3 regions of the Asaia sp. Ae19-3 genome follow, and region 2 is predicted to be linked to each of the others. Evidence: riboswitches for the same ligand, from Rfam matches in the RefSeq annotation. Region 2 holds a riboswitch; each other region holds the start of a gene.
The links. A riboswitch is a leader RNA that binds a small molecule or an ion and turns the genes downstream of it on or off. The one in region 2 is predicted to bind cobalamin.

Region 1 (6,818 bases), 1.2 Mb from region 2:
ATGACGTGTCTCTCCTCTTGCGGGGCCTCATGACTCCAGTACCTGCGCAACGATATTGCGGCGCGACTGCCAGAGGCCGCGATCACGCAACGAGGCGAAACGCCTTTTCATATCCGACAGTGCTTGCGGGTTATGCGCCTCGAAGAATGCCAGCAGATCGTCATTTTCAAGCAGGGCGGCAAAAGCCAGATCGATCTGTCGGTCAAAGCGCGTGGGCAGGGTAGAAGCATAGCCCTCAAGCGCCATAACGCCACGGGCCATTTCTGCCGCGCCGCGATAACCATGGCGCATCATGCCCGCAATCCAGCGCTGGTTAGCGAGCCTGCCTCGGGTGATGCGGGCTACTTCCTGCGACACGTCGCGCAGTTTCGGCGTTTCCGGCTGGCTGGTGTCGCCATGGAGCAGCTTTGGCGTGTTGCCCAGCATCGCGGCGGCGGCAGCAAGGCCTCCCTCATGCGCGGCAGTATCGACACCATCGAGCAGATCGGTTTCTGCATGGTCCTGGATATGCAGCACCATCTCGGCGCGCCCCAGACGCGCGCGCAACCCCTCGGCATCAACCACTGCCTCGCGGTCGCCGCCATAACTCCATTGCGACCCGTCGAGATAAAGCTGACCAAGTTCATCGCGGGTCTGCCAGTTGCCCTCGGCCAGCGCGGCCTCGACCCCGGTACCATAAGCGCCGGGCGCCGCACCAAAAATGCGAGAAGCATCGGGATCACGTGTGAGCGGGTTCCATGCCTCGTCTTCCGCACGGGCCGCAACGGCGCGGGCGGCCTGATCGAAAAGCGCGATCAATCCCGGAAAGGCATCGCGAAACAGGCCTGAAATACGCAGGGTCACATCCACGCGGGGGCGGTCAAGTGTCGTGAGCGGCACGATCTCGAAGCCGGAAATCCGCCCGCTCGTCGCATCCCAGAGCGGCTGCACGCCCATAAGCAGAAAGGCGAGCGCCATATCCTCGCCCCCTGTGCGCAATGTGGCGCTGCCCCAGAGATCGAGCACGAGATGACGCAGATTCTCGCCTTCTTCCTGAAGATGGCGCGTCAGCAGCAGATCGGCGGTCTTGTGCGCCAGAATCAGCGCAGCGCGGCTTGGCAGCAGGCGCGGGTCGATGGTGGTGAGATTACGCCCTGTCGGCAGCACATCCAGACGCCCGCGTGTGGGGGCACCCGCAGGACCGGGCGGCACGAAACGCCCGTCCAGTGCGGCAAGCAGCGCCTGTCGCTCGGCCTGAGGGCAGGCATTGAGGCGGGAGGTGACGATATCAGAGGCTACTTGAGCGGATTCTGCCAGCATCTCGACCAGCGCGCCGTGACGGGGCGGCTGACAGCCGAACACGTGCAACCCGTCACGTATCTGGAGATCCTTCACATCGCAGAGATAGGCGTCGAGACGGGCCAGAGCTTCGGCCTCATCCGTCTCGCCGCCTGCCACGCCGCTTTCTGCCAGTACGCCGAGATCTGCGGCCCGATCGAGGATCTGGCGCCGCAGCAATGCCCCGCGCCGACGATCCAGCCCGTCGGCTTCGGCATATTCGTCGATCAGCCTTTCGAGATCGACCATGGCGCTATCGAGCCCGGCGCGCTGAACGGGTGGCGTCATATGGCCGATCATGACCGCGCCAAGACGTCTTTTGGCCGCAGAAGCCTCGCCTGGATTATTAACGATGAACGGATAGATGACAGGCACATCCCCAAGCAGCACAGGGGGCGCGCAGCTTTCGGACAACGCGACAGATTTGCCCGGCAGCCATTCCAGCGTGCCATGCGTGCCAAGATGGATCATGGCCGAAATTGCGCGTGTTGCGCGCAGCCAGAGATAGAAACCGATATAGGCATGGCAGGGGGGCACATCAGGATCGTGATACTGCGCCTTGCGCTCGCTTGCCCTGCCCCGCCCCGGTTGCAGCGCCACCACCATAGTGCCCAGTTCGACGAACCGGGCCTCGATGGGCTGAACCGGCGCGCCCCAGGCCGCGATGACCTTCTCACGAAACCCCTCGGGCAGAGCCTCGAATAAAAGGCGGTACGCTCCTGCTTCGAGAATACGCTGCATCGGCGCCTGACACAGCGCCTCGGGCAGGGCGGACGCCTCGACAGAGGTAATGGCATAACCAGCGTCCCGCAGCAGTGTCGTGATAGCCTCGACACTTGCAAACCCGTCGAGACCGACCGCATGGGCCGCCTGGCCTTCTGCACCGGGATAATCGGACAGAACGAGCGCGAGACGCCTTTCCGCCGGGCTTTGACGCGCCAGACGAAGCCAGCCCTGCACCTGCTGCACCATGAGCGCAATGCCCGGTGCATGGGCAACGCGTCTTGCAGGCAGGCCGGGCGCTGCCTCGTCGCGAAACGAAATCGGAGTGCCGGTCAGTCGGCCATCGAGTTCAGGCAACACACATTGCATCGCCAGATCCGATTGCGACAGGCCACGACCCGATTTCTGCCAGGCGACCAGGGTCGTGCTCGGCTGCAGGATCTGCACCACCGGCACCTGCGCCGCCTCAAGCACGGATGGGGTGCCGTCATCGCCACGCGCAGCGAAAAAGGTCGCATTGAGAATGATCTCCGGCGGCTCTTCCATCATCCAGCGATCAACAAAAGGCAGGACGCTCGGCGCACGGAGCGAGGCCACATAGATCAGGTCAACGCCAAGACCGGATTCATATAGCGCCTCGGCAAGGGCATCGACCCCGTCGAGATCGGCCGCGAGCAGGTGAGCGCGATAGAATACCAGCAGAACTCGGCTTGTCCGCTCTGTGCCAAGCCGACGATAGACACCGGCGGGCGGCAGGGCCTCGGCAATAGCGCCATCATCCGGCGCCAGCCCGGCAAGGCTGGCCATAAGGGTCAGGGCGCATCGCAGATTGCGGGCGCCCCCCTCACGAAACAGTCCGTCGAGACGCTCCCATTGCGCAATATCGACGTTCGACAGGGCTTTCAGCGCGGGGTTGGGCGTGGCCTCTCCCGTTATGAATGCCAGAGGAATGGACCGTGCACGACAAAGGGCGCGCAGTTCATCCACACCATAGCGCCAGTATTCGGTGCCCCCCAGAAGACGCACCACCACGCAACGCGCCCGGGCAATGGTCTGCTCGAGATAGAGATCGACCGACATCGGGTGGCGCAGGCGAGACAATGTGGCCACGCGCAGGCTGGGGTCCTGCGTGCCATGCACGGCACTCAGCCCGAGCAGATCGCTTTCGGAAAAAGACAGCAGAACGAGATCGGCGGGCTCATGACCGAGATCCTCGGCCATGGCCTGCCCGTCCAGATCATGCGTTTCCCGAAAGAGAAGATGCATGGCTCAGCCAGCGTCGAAGCTGTTTTGCACGGCAATTGGATCGAGCCCATGCAACCCGATCACGACCAGCCTGCCCTCGCCCTGCGCGGCATTGCCCCATGGTTCGAAGGCATGGCGGATGCGACTACCGACTGCCTGCACACCCAGCCGCAGCGATTTCCCGGCGATGGGCGCATAGCCCTTCATCCGCAGCACATCATGCGTCAGCGCCACATGCTCGAGGCGGGCGATGAAACGCTCCACAGTTTCCTGCTCCCTGATGGGCAGAACAAAGCTCGTGAAATCGTCATGCTCGTGTTCGTCAGCGCCATCATGATGGGACGGGCGAGCAGCCAGATCATCTTCGGCAGCAGCAGAAAGGCCGAGCAGCACGGCGGGATCAACCTGACCTTCACGGGCGCGGATAACGCGCACGCGGCGCTTGCGACCAGCGAGAGCCGCCTCCACGCTGGCAAGCGCCGCCTCATCGAGAAGATCGGTCTTGTTCAGCACGACCAGATCGGCGGAATCGAGCTGATCCTCATAGACCTCCTCAAGCGGATTGTCGTGATCGAGTGACTCGTCTTCTTCACGCTGCTTCGCTACGGCCTCAGGGTCATCGGCAAAACGTCCTGCGGCCACCGCCGGACCATCGACAACGGTAATCACACCATCAACCGTCATGCGCGTGCGCACGCTCGGCCAGCCGAACGCCTTGAGCAAAGGCTTGGGCAAGGCAAGGCCCGATGTCTCGATCACGATATGCTCTGGCGGCTGCGGCCGATCGAGCAGCGCCTCCATGGTCGGGATGAAATCATCCGCCACGGTACAGCAAAGGCAGCCATTGGTGAGTTCGACGATATCTTCTTCCGGGCAGTTCGGAATGCTGCATCCACGCAGCGTCTCGCCATCAATGCCCAGCGAGCCGAATTCGTTGACGACGATGGCGATGCGACGACCATTGGACTGCGCGATCAGATGGCGCAGCAGCGTGGTCTTTCCGGCGCCAAGAAAGCCGGTGATGATGGTGACAGGAATCTTGCTCATGAGACGCTTTCCGGAACGGCATGTTGTGGGGCAGGAGCAGCAGGATTCTGGGCAGGAAAACGCCCCAGAATGATATCGCGCAGCGAGTCAGGCCGTCTGGATGGCATGACCGTGCCTGATGCCGAGCGACCATAGGCCTGCGCATAGACAAGCAGGTCTGGCGCCAGTTCAGGACTCAGCTGACCAAGCAGCCATGACCATTTTCCCGGCATGGAGAGAGTCGCGGTGCAGCCCTGCCGGCAGGCAGCGAGACAGCGCACGCTCTCGACTGCGACCAGATCAGGATCTGCCAGTTCGATCAGGGCATCATGCAGGGCCTGCCCGCCTGAGGCGCAGGTCTGGCAGACATGAAAAACGGGTTTGGGCTGCGCGTTCATGACAATCCGGGCTTTTTGCTCATCCCCGCAACAGGGGCCGAAAACAAGGCGCAGTGATGATTGCCGGCGCATGCACCGACCTGTCGCATTCGACAAAATGCAATCCGTCACGATCCGGGCACCCCGCCGGTCCATGAAATCAGCGAACTGACGGCAGGTCTCCTGGCTTGTGATGCCGGTCTCCCGAAATTCCTGCCCCCTTCCCGGAAGAGTTCCAGTGGGATCGTGGCAGGGGTTTGACATCACCTACAGTTGCGGGGGCAGCGCGGGACTGGGGCATCTCTGCCCGGACCCGCTTCCCTTTTCACCCCTTGCGAGGCACCGTCACGCCTGTCCTAGCAGGTTTCGAACACGCCATGCAAAGCGCGAGGCCCTGCCGGTCGATGCATTATTTCCATCTTGAAACATCATGTCTGCCCCCGACATCATGGCGGTCTGGCTCCATGATACGAACGAGGGATGACCCCCATGCCGCATCTTCTCGTTGTCGATGACGATCAGGATATCCTGACGCTGTTGACCAGCTTTCTGCGTAAGCACCAGTACCGCGTCTCGACGGCGGAAGATGGTGAGGCCATGTTCGCCCTGCTTGAGGCCCAGCCGGTCGATCTCGTGATTCTCGATATCATGCTGCGCAATGAAGACGGGTTCAGCCTCTGCCAGCGCCTGCGAACAACATCGCGCCTGCCGGTCATCATGCTTTCGGCAATGGCTGACCATACCGATCGCGTGGTGGGGCTCGAAATCGGCGCTGATGACTATCTGACCAAGCCTTTCGACCAGCGCGAGCTGCTGGCCCGCGTCAAGGCCGTGCTGCGGCGCACCGTCGACCCGGTTGCTCCCAGTTCGCCATCGACGCGACCGGTCCTGTGCTTCGGGGGCTGGCAGCTTGACGTGGCCCGCCGTGAGTTGCGGTCGAGTGAAAACGCACTCGTCATGCTGTCAGGCGGCGAGTTCGACCTGTTGCTTTCCTTTGCCGAGCATCCCCAGCGTGTGCTGACACGCGACCAGTTGATGGACATGGCACGCGGCCCCGATCATGCCGCCTTTGACCGCAGTATCGATGTTCAGGTCAGCCGGTTGCGCCACAAGCTCGAGACCGATCCGAAAAATCCCAGCCTCATTCGCACCGTGCGCAATGGCGGCTACATGTTTGCCACGACGGTCAGACGCGCATGAGCCGAAACCTGTTTCTGGACGACACGATCACGCGTCGTCTGATCGTGACCGTGGCGCTAGCTGCCGGGGTCACCCTGCTGTTGCTTGAACTCTTCTTCCTGTTTGGCGGCCGCTGGACCAAACCGGATATTCAGGAGACCGGACTCCCCGCCCAGGTAGCCACCGTCATCCGCATGACCCAGGCTGCCCCTGCCGCGTCACGACAGGCCCTGACACAAGCTGCGGCGACCGACCAGCTTCGTTTTGGCTGGTATCCCTCCGGCTCGGCCATTGCCACGGCTTTGCTGCATGGACAGTACCGCCCCGCCGAGATCGAACAGGGCTGGGAGTTCCTCAAACCCTATCTGGCGCATCGGCCCGAGAGGCTTGCCGTCTTTCAGGTAGACAATCCGGTCTCGCAACTGCCCGGCCTGCCTTATGACCCCTCGGTTTTTCACGATTCCTATTTTGCGGCGCTGCAATGCGACGACGGAAGCTGGATCCTATGTGTCGCGCTGCAGCGTTTCTGGGGTCTCTATGCCTTTGAACGTCTCTGTCTCGAAGCCGTGCTGCTGTCGCTGTGGATCATCGCTGTTTCCGCCATCGCCTCGCGCCAACTCTCACGCCCGATCGAACATCTGGCCTATGGCGTGCGTAATCTGGGTGCACAGCCCCGCCTGATGCCGCTCAGTGAAGAAGGCCCACGTGAGATCCGGCTGGTGGTGGAAACGATCAACGCAATGCAGGCGCAGATACGCAAATTCGTTACCGACCGCACCACCATGCTCGCAGCCATTTCCCATGATCTGCGAACCCCGCTCACCCGTATCCGGCTGCGCGGTGAATTCATCGACGATACGGACCAGCAGAAGCTGCTGTTTCGCGATGTCGATGAAATGCAGGCCATGATCGACGGCGCGTTGTCCTTCTTTCGTGACGATGCTTCACGCG
Region 2 (6,818 bases):
TTGAGGGTGGTTTCTGGTTCGAGAACAACAATTTCAATCAGGCACGCCGCTTCTATCCCCTCGCGCTCGACGGATCGCCCTCTTCCATCCACTGGTATCGCGACAACGCCTTTGCCACGCAGTGGCAGAGCGCCTTCAACACCAAAACCTATCAGGTGCATCTGGGAGATACCTGGAAAATCACGCCAAAGCTGAAGGTCAATTACGGCTTCAAGTCGCTGATCGTTGACAATACGGCGCGCGCCATGAACGGCAATTATCTCGGCACACCTGTCGCCACGGCCTATCCGTCAGGATCGCTGAATGCCAGCAATGGCTTCCTGCCGCAGGTTGGCGCAAATTACCGCTTCAACCATAATCACGAGATCTTCCTCGATTACAGCCGCAATATGGCGGCCTTTGACAGCGCCCAGACATCCGGGCCGTTCTCGACCACGGTGGCAGGATTCCAGGCGCTGCAGGGGCGTCTGAAGCCTGAAATGTCGAATACCGAGGAACTTGGCTATCGCTATCATACCAAAACCTTCCAGGCGACGGTGACCGGCTATTACGTTCAGTTCGAAAACCGCCTTCTTTCGGTGACGCAGGGCGTGGGCATTCAGGGCAATGCCTCGGTTCTCTCGAATGTCGGTGGGGTCATATCCCGTGGCATCGACACTGCCGTGAACTGGCAGTTTGCTCCAAACTGGTCGATCTTCGCTTCCTATGCCTTCAACAACTCCTTCTATCAGGACGATGTGATGGCGAATGGTACGGTTTCCGCCGCAATCAAGGGCAAGAACGTGGTCGGTATGCCGCGCAACCTCGCCAATCTGCAGCTCGGCTATGACGACGGCCAGATCTGGGGCAACGTCCTTATGCAGATCCAGGACCGTCGCTACTACACCTATACGAACGACGCCTATGTTCCGGCCAACGACGTGTTCAACCTGAATCTCGGCTACCGCTTCAAGAGCCATAATTTCTGGCTGCGCGGGCTTGATACCCAGATCAACGTCTCGAACCTGTTCGACAAGCGCTATGTCGCGACGGTGGGCAGCAACGGATTCATCAATTCCGACCCTTCGGGCACGTTCCAGACCCTTCAGGCTGCGGCCCCGCGCATGGTATTCTTTACCATCCGCAAGCATTTCAACTGAGAGACGGATCAGCCAGCATGAAACCCAGCCGACGGCATTTTCTCAATCTCGGTGCTGCCGCCCTCGCTGGGGCCATGCTGCCTGAAAACCTGAAACAGGCTCTGGCCATTCCAGCCAACCGGGAAACCGGCACGATCAAGGACGTCAAGCACGTTGTTATCCTGATGCAGGAAAACCGGGCTTTCGACCATTATTTCGGCACGCTGCGCGGTGTACGCGGCTTTGGTGACCCACGGGCAGAACGCCAGGCTGATGGCAGTTCGGTCTTTGCCCAGAAAGACGAGAAGGGCCGGGCTATCTGGCCCTTCCTGTTCGACACTGTGCATACCTCTGCCGCCTGCCTGAAAAGCCTCGACCATAGCTGGAAAGGCACGCAGGCAGCATGGAGTGAGTGGGATAGCTGGGTACCGCACAAGACACCCATGACCATGGGATATTTCACCCGCAAGGAAATTCCCTATTACTATGCTTTGGCCGATGCCTTCACGATCTGCGACGCCTATCACGCCTCGATCTTCGGGCCGACCAATCCAAATCGTCTCTATTTCTTCACCGGCACGAACGGGCTCGCCGTCGGTTCAGCGGGCAAGCAGGCAGTCGAGAATGTCGATGACGGCAACTGGTCTGCTGACATGGCCCATGACAACCCGAAATTCACGCCTTTCGACTGGACGACCTACCCTGAACGACTGCAAGAGGGCGGTGTCACCTGGAAATTCTACCAGGAATACGACAATTTCGGCGACAACCCCCTCGCCTCGTTCCGCCAGTTCCGCAACCTCGACCGCAAGGACTGGCGCTATCTGAACGCCCGCGCCATCGCTCCCGGCTCGAACAAGGAGAACATGCACGAGCTTGAAGGACGTTACCTTCTGGATGCTTTCGAGCATGATGTTGCAGGCGGCACCCTGCCACAGGTCTCGTGGATCGTTCCGCCAGCTGCCCTGTCGGAACATCCCGAAGCCCCCCCCGGCTTTGGCGAGCATCTGATCTCGAAACTCATCGACATCTTCGTCCGTCACCCCGAGACCTGGGCCAAAACAGTCTTCATTCTGAATTACGATGAGAATGACGGCTTTTTCGACCATGTGCCACCGCCTGTCCCTGCGCTTGCGGGGCAAGGCAGCACGACTGTTTCATCCGCAGGTGAGAGCTATCATGGCGAGCCTGTGGGTCTCGGGCCGCGCGTGCCTGCGCTGATCATCTCTCCCTGGACAAAGGGGGGATGGGTCAATTCGCAGGTATTCGACCACACCTCGATCCTGCAATTTCTCGAAAAGCGTTTTGGCGTCGCATGTCCCACCATCACCCCCTGGCGGCGTGCTGTCTGTGGCGATCTGACCTCCGTCTTCGATTTTTCGAAACCCGACGCTGAATGGTCGGCAGAGCTTCCCAATACCGACGACTATCTGCCACAGACGCGTCTATCCTGCGCGCATCCGCCGCCGCTCGTGCCGTCACACGGAAGGCTGCCCGTGCAGGAAACGGGGCAGAGGCCGAGCCGCGCCCTGCCCTATCGCTTTGCCGTCACCACCCATGCCGATGATCCGACAAAACTCACTTTCAGTAATACCGGCAGACAAGGTGTCGTCTTCCGCATTCGCCAGACGGGCATGGCTAGCCAGCATCTGACCGTACCCGCAGGCACGATCAGCCTGTTCGCCTGCGCGCCTGAGGGGGTGGTCGAGATCTACGGACCAAACGGTTTTTACCGCCTCCATCGTCCCGCAAGCGGCGTGGCCCTGCTACAGGAGGAAGGAGAGAACAGCTTGCGCCTCGTCTTCACGGTATCAAACCCAGCCAGCAAAGAGGCGGTCCTGAGTAATCTCTATAACGGCAGGAGTGAAGCGCGTCCTTTCAAGTCCGATACGCAACGCGTCGAGATTGTCGATCTGGGCCCCAGCCAGAACTGGTATCACCTGGAATTGAGAGACCAGGCGGGCACGGTTCTGCTCGCACTGGCCGGACATGTCGAAAACGAATCACCGTCCCATTCTGATCCCCATATGGCCAAAAGCCCGACAAACCCGAGCTGAGAAGAGGCGCGTGTCATTTGGGTTACGCGAGCGTTACAAGAGACCTGCGTCAGCTACGCTCCTGATTGACAGGGCGTGCGCGGGCAGTAGGGTCGCGCGCGATGGTTCCCGCTCGCCGGGATGAAAAGGGAACATGGTGCGATGCCATGACTGCCCCCGCAACTGTAGGTGAAGAGAGCACTGACAAGGGCCCTTGCGGCCCGGCCACTGGGTTTATCCCCCCGGGAAGGCACGTTGTTGCTCGGTGACGCACAAGTCAGGAGACCTGCCATCATCCATGGTCACGGACGAGAACTGATGGGCGGGGTGTCCCGGAAGTGGCGGGTGCAAATCTGCCCATCGTAGTGACGTGAACAGACCGGATAGATCCGCCACCATGCGCCCTTTGCGCCCCTTCAGATCGCTTCTTCTCTCAGGGCTTCCCCTGCTCTCCCTCCCTCAGGCCGTCGCGCAGGATCAGGGAGCGAATGATGAATACATTACCGCCCACGGGCAAAGCACCGGGCTCAATGCCCGGCCTGCCATCGGTGGCAGGCTCGGCCTGAGCCTGCAGCATAACCCGGCCTCGATTGCGGTGATTGACCAGAAAATCATCTCGCAGCGCGGTTATGCCCAGGCCGAACAGGCTGCCGATTTTGCACCGGGCGTCACTTCTGGCGGGTCACCGGGCAACCCGGCGCAGCTCATGATGCGCGGGTTCAGCGGTAATCAGATCCTGATCCTGCGCGACGGGTTCTATTTCGGCCCCACCACCATGGTGAACCGGCCGCTGAACGCCTTCAATCTAGAGGCAGTTGAGGTTCTCAAAGGGCCGTCTTCCGTTCTTTATGGACAAGGCGCTGTGGGTGGCACGGTTGATATGCGCACACGCAGCCCCGACCCGGATCATGCGCATCTGGACACGCTGGTTTCCTATGGCAGCTTCAACACCTGGAACGCAGGCATTGGCGGGTCGATCCCGCTGTCACCGACGCTGGCCATACGCAGTGATTTCAGCCGCACCTCGTCAGATGGCTTCGTCAAGGGCGCTGATCCGCACAGCAATGACTGGACGACGACCCTGCTCTGGCATCCGTCACAGAATTTCTCGGCCCGACTGGGGATGGATTACCTGACAGATGAGCTTTCCACCTATTACGGCGCCCCTCTGGTGCCGGGCTCTGCCGTTCAGGATCAAGCCAGGGGTCTTCTGCATTCATCGAGCGGGCTGGTTGTCAGCAAGGCCTCGCTCTGGCGCAATTACAATGTTGCCAACCCACGAGCGAGTTCGGTCAATGCTACGCCGACCCTGCATCTGAACTGGATCGTGAACGACCGGCTCACTCTGCATGACAAGGCCTATTTCTCCTATGCCAAACGGCGGTGGGACAATGCCGAGACCTACAGCTATATCGGTAGCGAAGGCGCAGTCGATGCCAGTAATGCCCCAATCGAGCCGGGGCGGATCGGGCGTGACCGGTTCTATGTCTATCAGAACCAGCATCAGGTCGGTGATACGATTGACGCCCGCTTTGACTCCACGTTTTTCGGGTTGAAGAACCGTCTGGTGATTGGAGGAGACGCCTATTATCTGCGCTTCATCCGCAATCGTGGTTTTCCCGACGCCAGCTATGCCGACAGTGTCTCGCTGACTGACCCGGAAGGCGGCGCATTGGGCAATTTCGCCGGGGAGTATCCTTACCGCAAATCGCCAACCACCCTGATCGATGCCGGGCTCTTTCTGGAAGACACGCTTTCACTGACCCGTACTCTGCGTCTGGTCGGCGGATTTCGCTATGACTGGCTCTCGCTCGACCGCAAGAACTACAATCAGAATGGGCAATTCAACGCGGCAACGAGCTTCAAGGGCCATTACAACCCTGCCAATTTCCGTATCGGCCCGGTTTACGACATTCTGCCCAATGTCAGCCTCTATGGTGTGTATACGACTGCAGAAGATCCGCCAGGCTCAAACCTGTTCCTTGCCAACAAAGGGCAATTCAGCCGTCTGAGCCATTCGCGTCAGGGGGAAATCGGCGTGAAGGCAAGTACGCTTTCGGGCCGGCTTGTTACCACACTCTCCCTCTTCGATATCCGACGCACTCGGGTTCTGGTTCAGACAGGTCAGGATTCTGTCTCGACCGCCGGAAGCCAACATTCGCGTGGGGTAGAGGGTCAGGCCGATTGGCGTCTCGACCGCCATTGGAGCCTGTCAGGCAATGTTGCCTATACAGATGCGCATTACGGCACATTCTATCCCGATGCCGCGACAGACGCCTCAGGCAATCAGGTGCCCAACGTACCTGCGGTAACCGCCAATCTCTGGGCTGTATGGTCTTCGGCGCTGGACCTGCCTGTCGATCTCGGCGCAGGCATGCGCTATGTCTCTGCGCGCAAGGGCGATTTTGCCAATACGCTTTCGCTCAAGGATTATGCTCTCGTGAACGTTTTTGCGGGCTGGCATATCCGCAGGGGCTTTACCCTGTACGGTCGCATCGACAATCTTGCCAACAAGCATTTCGTACAATGGGCCGATACGAGCTATCCGTCCGAGGTTCTGATCGGCGCCCCCCGTTCCTTCTCGATCAGCATGCAGGCAGGGTTCTGACACCCCCATGGTCGTCTGACGCTTCCCGTTCTCCGGTCACATGACCGGAGAATAGTTGAGGTCATCACGAAGCCGGACAAGACCCAAACGCTGGTCAAGCTACATCTTGAACGCTGACAGGCGTTGTATCCGGCTTCATCGTCACGTTCGGGAAGAGGGACATCAGACGCGCGACAAGACGGGTCATGCGCGGGTGACTCAGAAAGATCTCGCGGCAAAACCCAGCGAAGGCAGGCATAAGTTTTTCCTGATCTACAAAGGCTGACGGACTCATCTCGTAGTTCAGACGCTTGGCACCACAGGCCAACATCTGTAATGCGGTCAGGGCCTGGTGCTTGTCCTCCAGAAGAAACGCACTTACCGCATCGCAGCTATATTCGCGGGCGCGCGAATAGGCCGGATAGAGAAAAGGCACGAAGAAAGCCGGATAACGGATGAAATGCTTCGCCGAATTGAGATGACCCAGCACGTGATGAGCAATCTCGTGCCCGATGACGAAACGAAGCTGCGCATTGTCCTCAGCTTCGACAAGCGCTGAAGTCAATAGCACATAACGCCCACGCGACAGCCGAAGGGCGAGCGCGTTCATCACGCCGTGAGAATTATAGATAAAGGCTTCAGGCGCCGTCTCAAGGCCGAGCTTCCGACTGACATCGACAAAGATTGCATGCAGTTCCGGGAATTGCTTCTCTGAGAGCACCACCATGCTGCCGACCATCCATGCACGGAACAAGGCTGCCATGAACTTCATCATGACCCAGAGCAGCAGGCCATAGATGACCAAGGCAATCAGCGCAGCAACCGGATTTTTCTGTAGGAAGACACTCAGAATAATCAGCAGCCAAAGCGCGCTACCGATAACGGTCAGAGCCGCACCATATCCCTTTTCCTGGGGATGCTGGTAGATTGAGACATGCGGGGGCATGATTGGTCCTTCACGAGCGAACAATACAAGTAAACAAGTCTACACCTCAAACAAAAAATAAATAGACGGAGAATCTTGATGAAATATTTCCACCGCATCCGTAAGCGTGTAAAAACCAGCTACTGTCTTCA
Region 3 (6,818 bases), 2.4 Mb from region 2:
GGCTGAAATCAGTTCCACCGTTTTCCGACTTCCTGCTGGCGCTATACGCTGGGATCTTGGTTACGAGCATCGGCGCGAAGCTTATCATTTCAGCCCCGGCACCTATCTCAGCGGCTGGGAACAGGCAGATGGCACGGTGCTACAATATGGCAATGATGCCGTCATTCCGGCCACGGGCGGCGCCTATCATACCCATGAGGGCTTTGGCGAACTCGACGTGCCGCTCGTCTCGCCCGGCATGCATATGCCCGGCATCTATCATCTTTCGCTCACAGCCAATGGGCGCCTGACTTATAACAGTATCACCGGTGCCTACTGGACCTATATGGCGGGCGCATCCTGGTGGCCGATGCGCGATTTCGGACTGAGCGGCAACTACGCCGTTTCCGTTCGCAATCCGTCTGTCGGTGAACTCTATTCACCACGTTCGACCACCTATGAGAGCGGAACCGACCCCTGCTCGAGCGCCAGCATCACGTCTGGCCCCAATCCGGCCCTGCGCGCTGCCAATTGTGCAAAGGCGGGCCTGCCCCGGAATTTCACGTCAAACTTCGAATCCTACTCTTTACCGGGCTCAGCAGGAGGCAATGCGCATCTGCGCAATGAACATTCCAGAAGCTTTACAGGCAGTCTCGAATTTCGCCCTCATTTCATACGCGGTTTCGACATGAAGGCCTCGTTTGTCGATGTGAAAGTTGCTGACGCCATTACCTATCTGAGCGCCAGCAACCTGCTCGCTGCCTGCTATGATTCCGCCGATTATGAGAGCAACCCGTTCTGCTCGACCTTCAGGCGTAATTCCTCCGGACAGATCACCTCGTTCCAGTCCGGCTATTATAATATCGCCAGCTATGAAACGCAGGCGCTTCAGACGACGCTTGATTATATCCTGCCTCTCAGACGCCTCGGCCTGTCCGACAATTTCGGCACGGTCGATCTGCAGGGCAATTACGTTCATTACCTCAAAAGCCAGCAGCGTTACCTCTCCACCACCTATCTGCTGGCGGGAAGCACGGCGTCGCCCAAGGATAATTTCACACTCAACACCACCTGGCAGCGCGGCGCGCTCACGGCGCAATGGCAGACGATGTGGTACGGGCCGAGCCTTTTCATGCTTCAGGTGCCCTCCACACGTTATGAGGCCAATAAGCGCCCGGCCTTTGCCCAGTTCAATCTCTCGCTCGGCTACGAAATCACGAAAAACCTTTCAACGAATTTCGTGATCAACAATATCACCGATGCCCTGCCGAAAGATTCCGGCATCTACAACCTCACCCGTTACTATGAAGCCCTGATAGGGCGCAGCTTCCAGATGCGTATCGGCGCCAGTTTCTGACGCCGCCGCAAGGCAAACTCATGTGTCGATGGGGCGGTTCGGACTTTATCCCCGGCGACGCCTGTCGACGCGATAAAAGATCAGCGAGGCCATCCAGGCCAGCACGAAGAGGCCGATCACGATAAAGCCGATCTGGTTGAAACTGTCACTCACCAGTGAAACGAGCTGCCAGAAACGCCCTTCGAAGCCGATCTTGTCTCCCAGCAGTTTCAGCGTTTCGATGCTGCCGATCCCGACAGCCACAATGACCGAGATCAGGGTGATGATGATATTGTAGCGCAGCTTGCGCAGTGGATCGACAAACGCCCAGCGATAGGCCCCGAGCATCAGCACGCCATCAGCCGTATCGATCAGGGCCATGCCAGCTGCAAAAAGCGCCGGGAAGATCATGATGGTCGCAACCGAAACGCCATGACTGGCCTGAGAGGCAGACAGGCCGAGCAGGGACACCTCTGTCGCCGTATCGAAGCCCAGACCGAACAAGAAGCCAAGCAGCACCATATGCCAGCTTCTGGAGACGAGCCTGAAAAGCGGCGTCAGCAGACGGGCCAGCAGCCCCCCCTTGGCCAGCAACGCATCGATGTCGATTTCCTCAACCGCACCGCCAGACTTCACATGACGCCAGGCACGCCAGGCGCCACGCAGCACGATGAAATTCGTTATCGCCAGCGCAAACAGAAAGCCGGCTGAAATCAGCGTGCCGGTCACGCTGCCGATATCACGCCAGGCGCCAAAACGGTCCTGCATCGCCTGAGACAGCAATGCCGTTCCCAACGCCGCCAGCACAACGATAAGAGAATGACCGATGGCAAACCAGAACCCTGTCAGAAGCGGCTGACGCCCCATCTGGATGAACTTACGCGTTACGTTATCGATTGACGCGATATGATCGGCATCGACTGCATGACGCAGGCCAAAACCATAAGCCAGCAAGGCATTGCCAAGCAGAAGAGGCCTGTCACGCAGCAGGAGGAAGCTCCAGATCCACAAGCCCAGATTGACCAGTATCAGACACAGGCCAAGGATCGAGATACGCAGACGCAGGCTTTTCTCAGGCGGGTTTATCCCCCCGCTCACCATCGTCATGAGCGCGTCATCCCTGTCCGGTGGCGCAAGGGGCTTTCAAACGCGTGATTGAACAAAACCTGGTCTCCGGCTGCCGGATCGTCCCGTCCGGCTGCCATGGCAGCAAAGACGAAGGCAGGTCTCCTGGCTCGCGGGTCATCATATCCTGCGCCTTCCCGGAAGCACGCTCCCAGTGGCCCGAGCAGGAACTCACCGCTCACAGTTGCGGGGACAGCTGCCGCCGCAAGCCCGATCCTGAGCGGATCTGCCAGCCCGTTCGGCATTCCCTTTTCACTCGCTTGCGCGAGACCTTCGACAGAAACGGAAGTAACCACTCACAGCCCTGAAAGCCAAGCCAATTCCCCTGTCTGATTCCCTGTTTTCTGCGCTGCATCGCCATGCTCCTGCCCCCGCTGACACAGTCTTTCGCATAAAAAATCACGCAACCATCCCGCGGCTCGGCCTTTCTGAAACCATGCAGATCACCCGACCGTGAGGCCGGGGGTCCTCAAGAAAGGAGCCATCACGATGAGCCTTTATCGGACAATCAACCCGGCAACCGGCAAGACCGAGCGCGAATTCGAGCTTCACACCAAGGCCCAGGCCTTCGAGAAACTCGAGGCTGCCCACGAGTTTTATAACAGCGACTGGCGCCATCGCAGCTTTGACGAGCGCAAGGCCATTGTGCTGAAGGCTGCGGAAATCCTTGAGCAGAACAAGGAAAAATACGCACGCCTCATCGCCATCGAAATGGGCAAGGTATTGCCGGAATCCATCGCGGAAACTGAGCTTTCAGCAAAAATCCTGCGCTATTACGCCGAGAACGCAGAGAAATTCCTCGCTCCGCGCGAGATTGAAGTCGCCAAGGGACGTGCCACCGTGCTGAGCCAGTCTCTGGGTGTCATCTACTGCGTGGAACCCTGGAACTTCCCTTATTACCAGCTCGCCCGCGTCGCTGGCCCGAACCTGATGGCAGGCAATGTCGTGCTGGCCAAGCACGCGCCCGGCGTACCGCAATGTGCGCTCGCCTTCGAGGCCCTGTTCGTCGAAGCCGGGGCCCCGAAGGGAGCATGGACCAATCTCTTCATCGACAACGATGTATCTGAAGAGCTGATCGCCCGCCCCGAAGTCCGCGGTGTTGCCCTGACAGGGAGCGAGCGTGCGGGCAGCGCGGTCGCCGCCCAGGCAGGCAAGGCGCTCAAGAAGACCACGCTTGAGCTTGGCGGTTCCGACCCGTTCATCGTGCTCGAAGACGCCAATCTGGATGAGGTGATCCCCAACGCTGTTGCCGGTCGCATGTCCAATAACGGTCAGGTCTGCACAGCAGCCAAACGCATGATCGTGCATGAATCGCTTGCCGACGAGTTCGTCCGTCGTCTCTCCGATGCCATCGCCGAGTTCCGCTATGGCGACCCACTGGAACAGGGCGTGACCCATGGGCCGATGAGCAGCGAAAACGCCATGAAGCTGGCCCTGAGCCAGGTCGAAAAGGCCGTCTCTAACGGTGCGAAGCTGGTCGTGGGCGGCAAGCAGCTCGACCGCGAAGGCTTCTTCATGCAGGCAGCGCTGCTGACCGGCGTGACCAAGGATAACCCGATCTTCTACGAAGAGATCTTCGGTCCGGCCGCCATCGTCTACCCCGTGGCTGACGACGATGCCGCCATCGCACTGGCCAATGACTCGCCTTACGGTCTGGGTGGCTCGATCCATACCAGCGATGTCGAGCGTGGCCGCAAGCTTGCCGAACGCATCGAGACCGGCATGGTGTTCATCAACGAGCCGACAGGCACCGCTCCCGAGCTGCCCTTCGGTGGTGTCAAGAATTCCGGCTATGGCCGTGAGCTTTCTTCGAACGGGATCGAGGAATTCGTCAATCACAAACTGATCCGCTCAGCCTGATTGATGATCCGGATATCAGGGGTTTTCACCCCTGATATCCTTTGCCACGGAACTAAACCTCACGTTTTCGCGATGAACACAGGCAGGCCGCGGGCCGCGCTTTTTTCCTTCTCCCGCACGAAGGTGTTCATCATGACGACTTTCCCCAAGCCCCCTTTCGACACCCCTCTCCAGGACCGTATCCCCGGTCAGACCGAGGCCATGACCCCGCTGCCTGATCATGGTGAAAGCAGCTATCAGGGTTCCGGACGTCTGACGGGCAAGATTGCCCTCATCACGGGTGCCGATTCCGGTATCGGCCGCGCTGTCGCCATCGGCTTTGCCCGCGAAGGTGCCGATATCGCCCTCTCCTTCCTTGCCGAAGAAGAAAAGGACGCACAAGAGACGGCGCGCTGGATCGAGAAGGCAGGCCGCAAGGCGCTTCTGCATCCCGGCGACCTGAAATCACGCGCAATCTGCAAGACCGTCGTGGACGAGACTGTCGCTGCCTTCGGGCGCATCGATGTCCTCGTCAACAACGCTGCCTTTCAGGTCGAGCGTCTCGCGCTGGAAGATATTTCCGAAGACGAATGGGATGACACTTTCGCCACCAATATCGGTGCGACCTTCCGCCTCACACGGCATGCTGTCGCCCATATGAAAAGCGGGGCGTCGATCATTCATACGATCTCGGTCAATGCCGACAGCCCCAAGCCGCGCCTTCTGGCCTATTCAGCAACCAAGGCCGCCATCCAGAATTTCAGCGGTGGTCTCGCCCAGCTTCTCGGCGAGAAGGGCATCCGTTCGAACACCGTCGCCCCCGGGCCGATCTGGACCCCGCTCATTCCCGCCACGATGCATGGCGATCATGTGCATGAGTTCGGTGCCGACACACCGCTCGGCCGTCCTGGCCAGCCTGTCGAGCTGATTGCCCCCTATGTGATGCTCGCCAGCGATGAAGCAAGCTACATCTCGGGCGCCACCATCGCCGTGACGGGTGGTACGCCGGTTATCTGAGTGTATGGGGCCATGGCCCCATCACCCCGCCAAAGGGCTGTCGCCCTTTGGAAGCCCTCTACCAGGGATGAAAGGGGCCTGCCCCTTTCCGGGGTGCGGGGCAGCGCCCCGCAGAGACCACGTTCAGCGATGGCCGTTGATCAGCTCGCTGGCTAGTCCATCTTCATGATAGACAATCTTCAATGCCGTGATGATGGCGCTCGTATCCGTCGCGACCGCACGGTTATTGCTGATGTCGTAATAGAGATCGCCAGCAAGGCTGGGCAGATTACCGTCGAAAATCAGACCGACAGCCTTGCCCTCTCGGCTGATGACCGGCGAACCGGAATTGCCACCCACGATGTCATTGGTCGAGACGAAATCGAGATGCGTCGACGGATTGACTTCATCCTTGGCGTCGAGCCAGCGCCTGGGCAGGGCAAAAGGCTCGCTGCCGGTAGCATGATGGTACATCCCGGCAAAATCGGTGAAGGGCGCCACATCGACACCGTTCTTGCGCCAGCCCTTGACCGTTCCATAGGAAAGACGCGGCGAGAACGTGGCGTCAGGATAGAGCGTATCGAGACGCCCATCAGCCTTGGCCTGAGCGAAGCGGGCACGCGCAATATCGCCCTGGGCCTTGTGCAAGGGTGCAGTAACCTCATTGCGCATCTGCTCACGCAGCGCAGCATAGCTTGGGTAAAGCTTGCGGACGAAAACGACCAGCGGATCATTCGAGGCCTCGACAGCCTTCAGACCGCCCTTCCATAGCGCCAGTCGCGCCGCCGGATCGCCCATTTTCGTGCCCTTGATCAGACGGGCAGCGAGTTCATCGGGGGCATCGTTGCCAAGCGCCAGATGCACGAGCGCATCATCGGCACCGATGGTCTGACGCAGGCTTGTCAGACGCAGCGCGAAGAGAGCGGTTTCGAGTTCGGGGTAAAACGGCTCCTTTGCGCCAAGCGCCGTCTCGATCTCTCCAAGCTGCGCGTCATGAAACCCGGAATGACGCTTGGCATCGGGCTTGCTGCGCTCGTTCGCGCCCTCCACCAGAGCCATGACATTATTGAGTGCCCCACCAAAGACCATGCTCAGTGCGAGATTGCGCGTGAACAAATCTTTTTCGAGGGCAATGGCCTGATCGACCGCCTTGAAAGGCTCGCCATAAGCCGATTTTCTGGCCGGATCAGCGTCGATCCATGCCTGAAGGTCAGCGTCTTCTTTGGCACGACGGGCAATAATATCGCTCGATTGCAGCGCCGATTGCGTGCCGGAAAAGGATTTCAGGGCGTTCTGGACACCAAACAAAATGTCTTCAGCCTGCTTGGCATGCTCGGCGCTCTCGCGCCCATACTGCCACAACATGCCCTCGCGCACCGAATACAAGGCAATCACGGTCGGATTGATCACGTCACGCTGAAAAGCGAGAGCCGCCGCCGGAAGGCCTCGCTGCGTGCGCCCCGGATTGCCAGATGTAAAGACCAGATCATCCGCCTTCGGGCCTGCCGGGTCGAATTGCAGGTAAGGCGTATGCACCGGCTTG

Region 1: linked by a shared signal. The riboswitch ahead of AAID99_RS08915 (DUF1636 family protein) and the one ahead of AAID99_RS03525 (TonB-dependent receptor) in region 2 are both predicted to bind cobalamin.
Region 3: linked by a shared signal. The riboswitch ahead of AAID99_RS14035 (HoxN/HupN/NixA family nickel/cobalt transporter) and the one ahead of AAID99_RS03525 (TonB-dependent receptor) in region 2 are both predicted to bind cobalamin.

The regions. Positions count from the first base shown of each region.
Region 1 is NZ_JBCHWF010000001.1:2,046,061-2,052,878, forward strand. It holds gene AAID99_RS08900 (cobyrinic acid a,c-diamide synthase CobB) at 1-2, opposite strand, end outside; gene cobN (cobaltochelatase subunit CobN) at 28-3,306, opposite strand; gene cobW (cobalamin biosynthesis protein CobW) at 3,310-4,332, opposite strand; gene AAID99_RS08915 (DUF1636 family protein) at 4,329-4,709, opposite strand; cobalamin riboswitch at 4,845-5,050, opposite strand; gene AAID99_RS08920 (response regulator) at 5,169-5,888, shown strand; gene AAID99_RS08925 (ATP-binding protein) at 5,885-6,818, shown strand, end outside.
Region 2 is NZ_JBCHWF010000001.1:809,735-816,552, reverse strand. It holds gene AAID99_RS03535 (TonB-dependent receptor) at 1-1,139, shown strand, start outside; gene AAID99_RS03530 (phosphocholine-specific phospholipase C) at 1,157-3,175, shown strand; cobalamin riboswitch at 3,261-3,462, shown strand; gene AAID99_RS03525 (TonB-dependent receptor) at 3,552-5,762, shown strand; gene AAID99_RS03520 (M48 family metallopeptidase) at 5,857-6,687, opposite strand.
Region 3 is NZ_JBCHWF010000001.1:3,173,632-3,180,449, reverse strand. It holds gene AAID99_RS14040 (TonB-dependent receptor) at 1-1,336, shown strand, start outside; gene AAID99_RS14035 (HoxN/HupN/NixA family nickel/cobalt transporter) at 1,382-2,422, opposite strand; cobalamin riboswitch at 2,519-2,730, opposite strand; gene AAID99_RS14030 (NAD-dependent succinate-semialdehyde dehydrogenase) at 2,930-4,300, shown strand; gene AAID99_RS14025 (SDR family oxidoreductase) at 4,433-5,296, shown strand; gene AAID99_RS14020 (S46 family peptidase) at 5,420-6,818, opposite strand, start outside.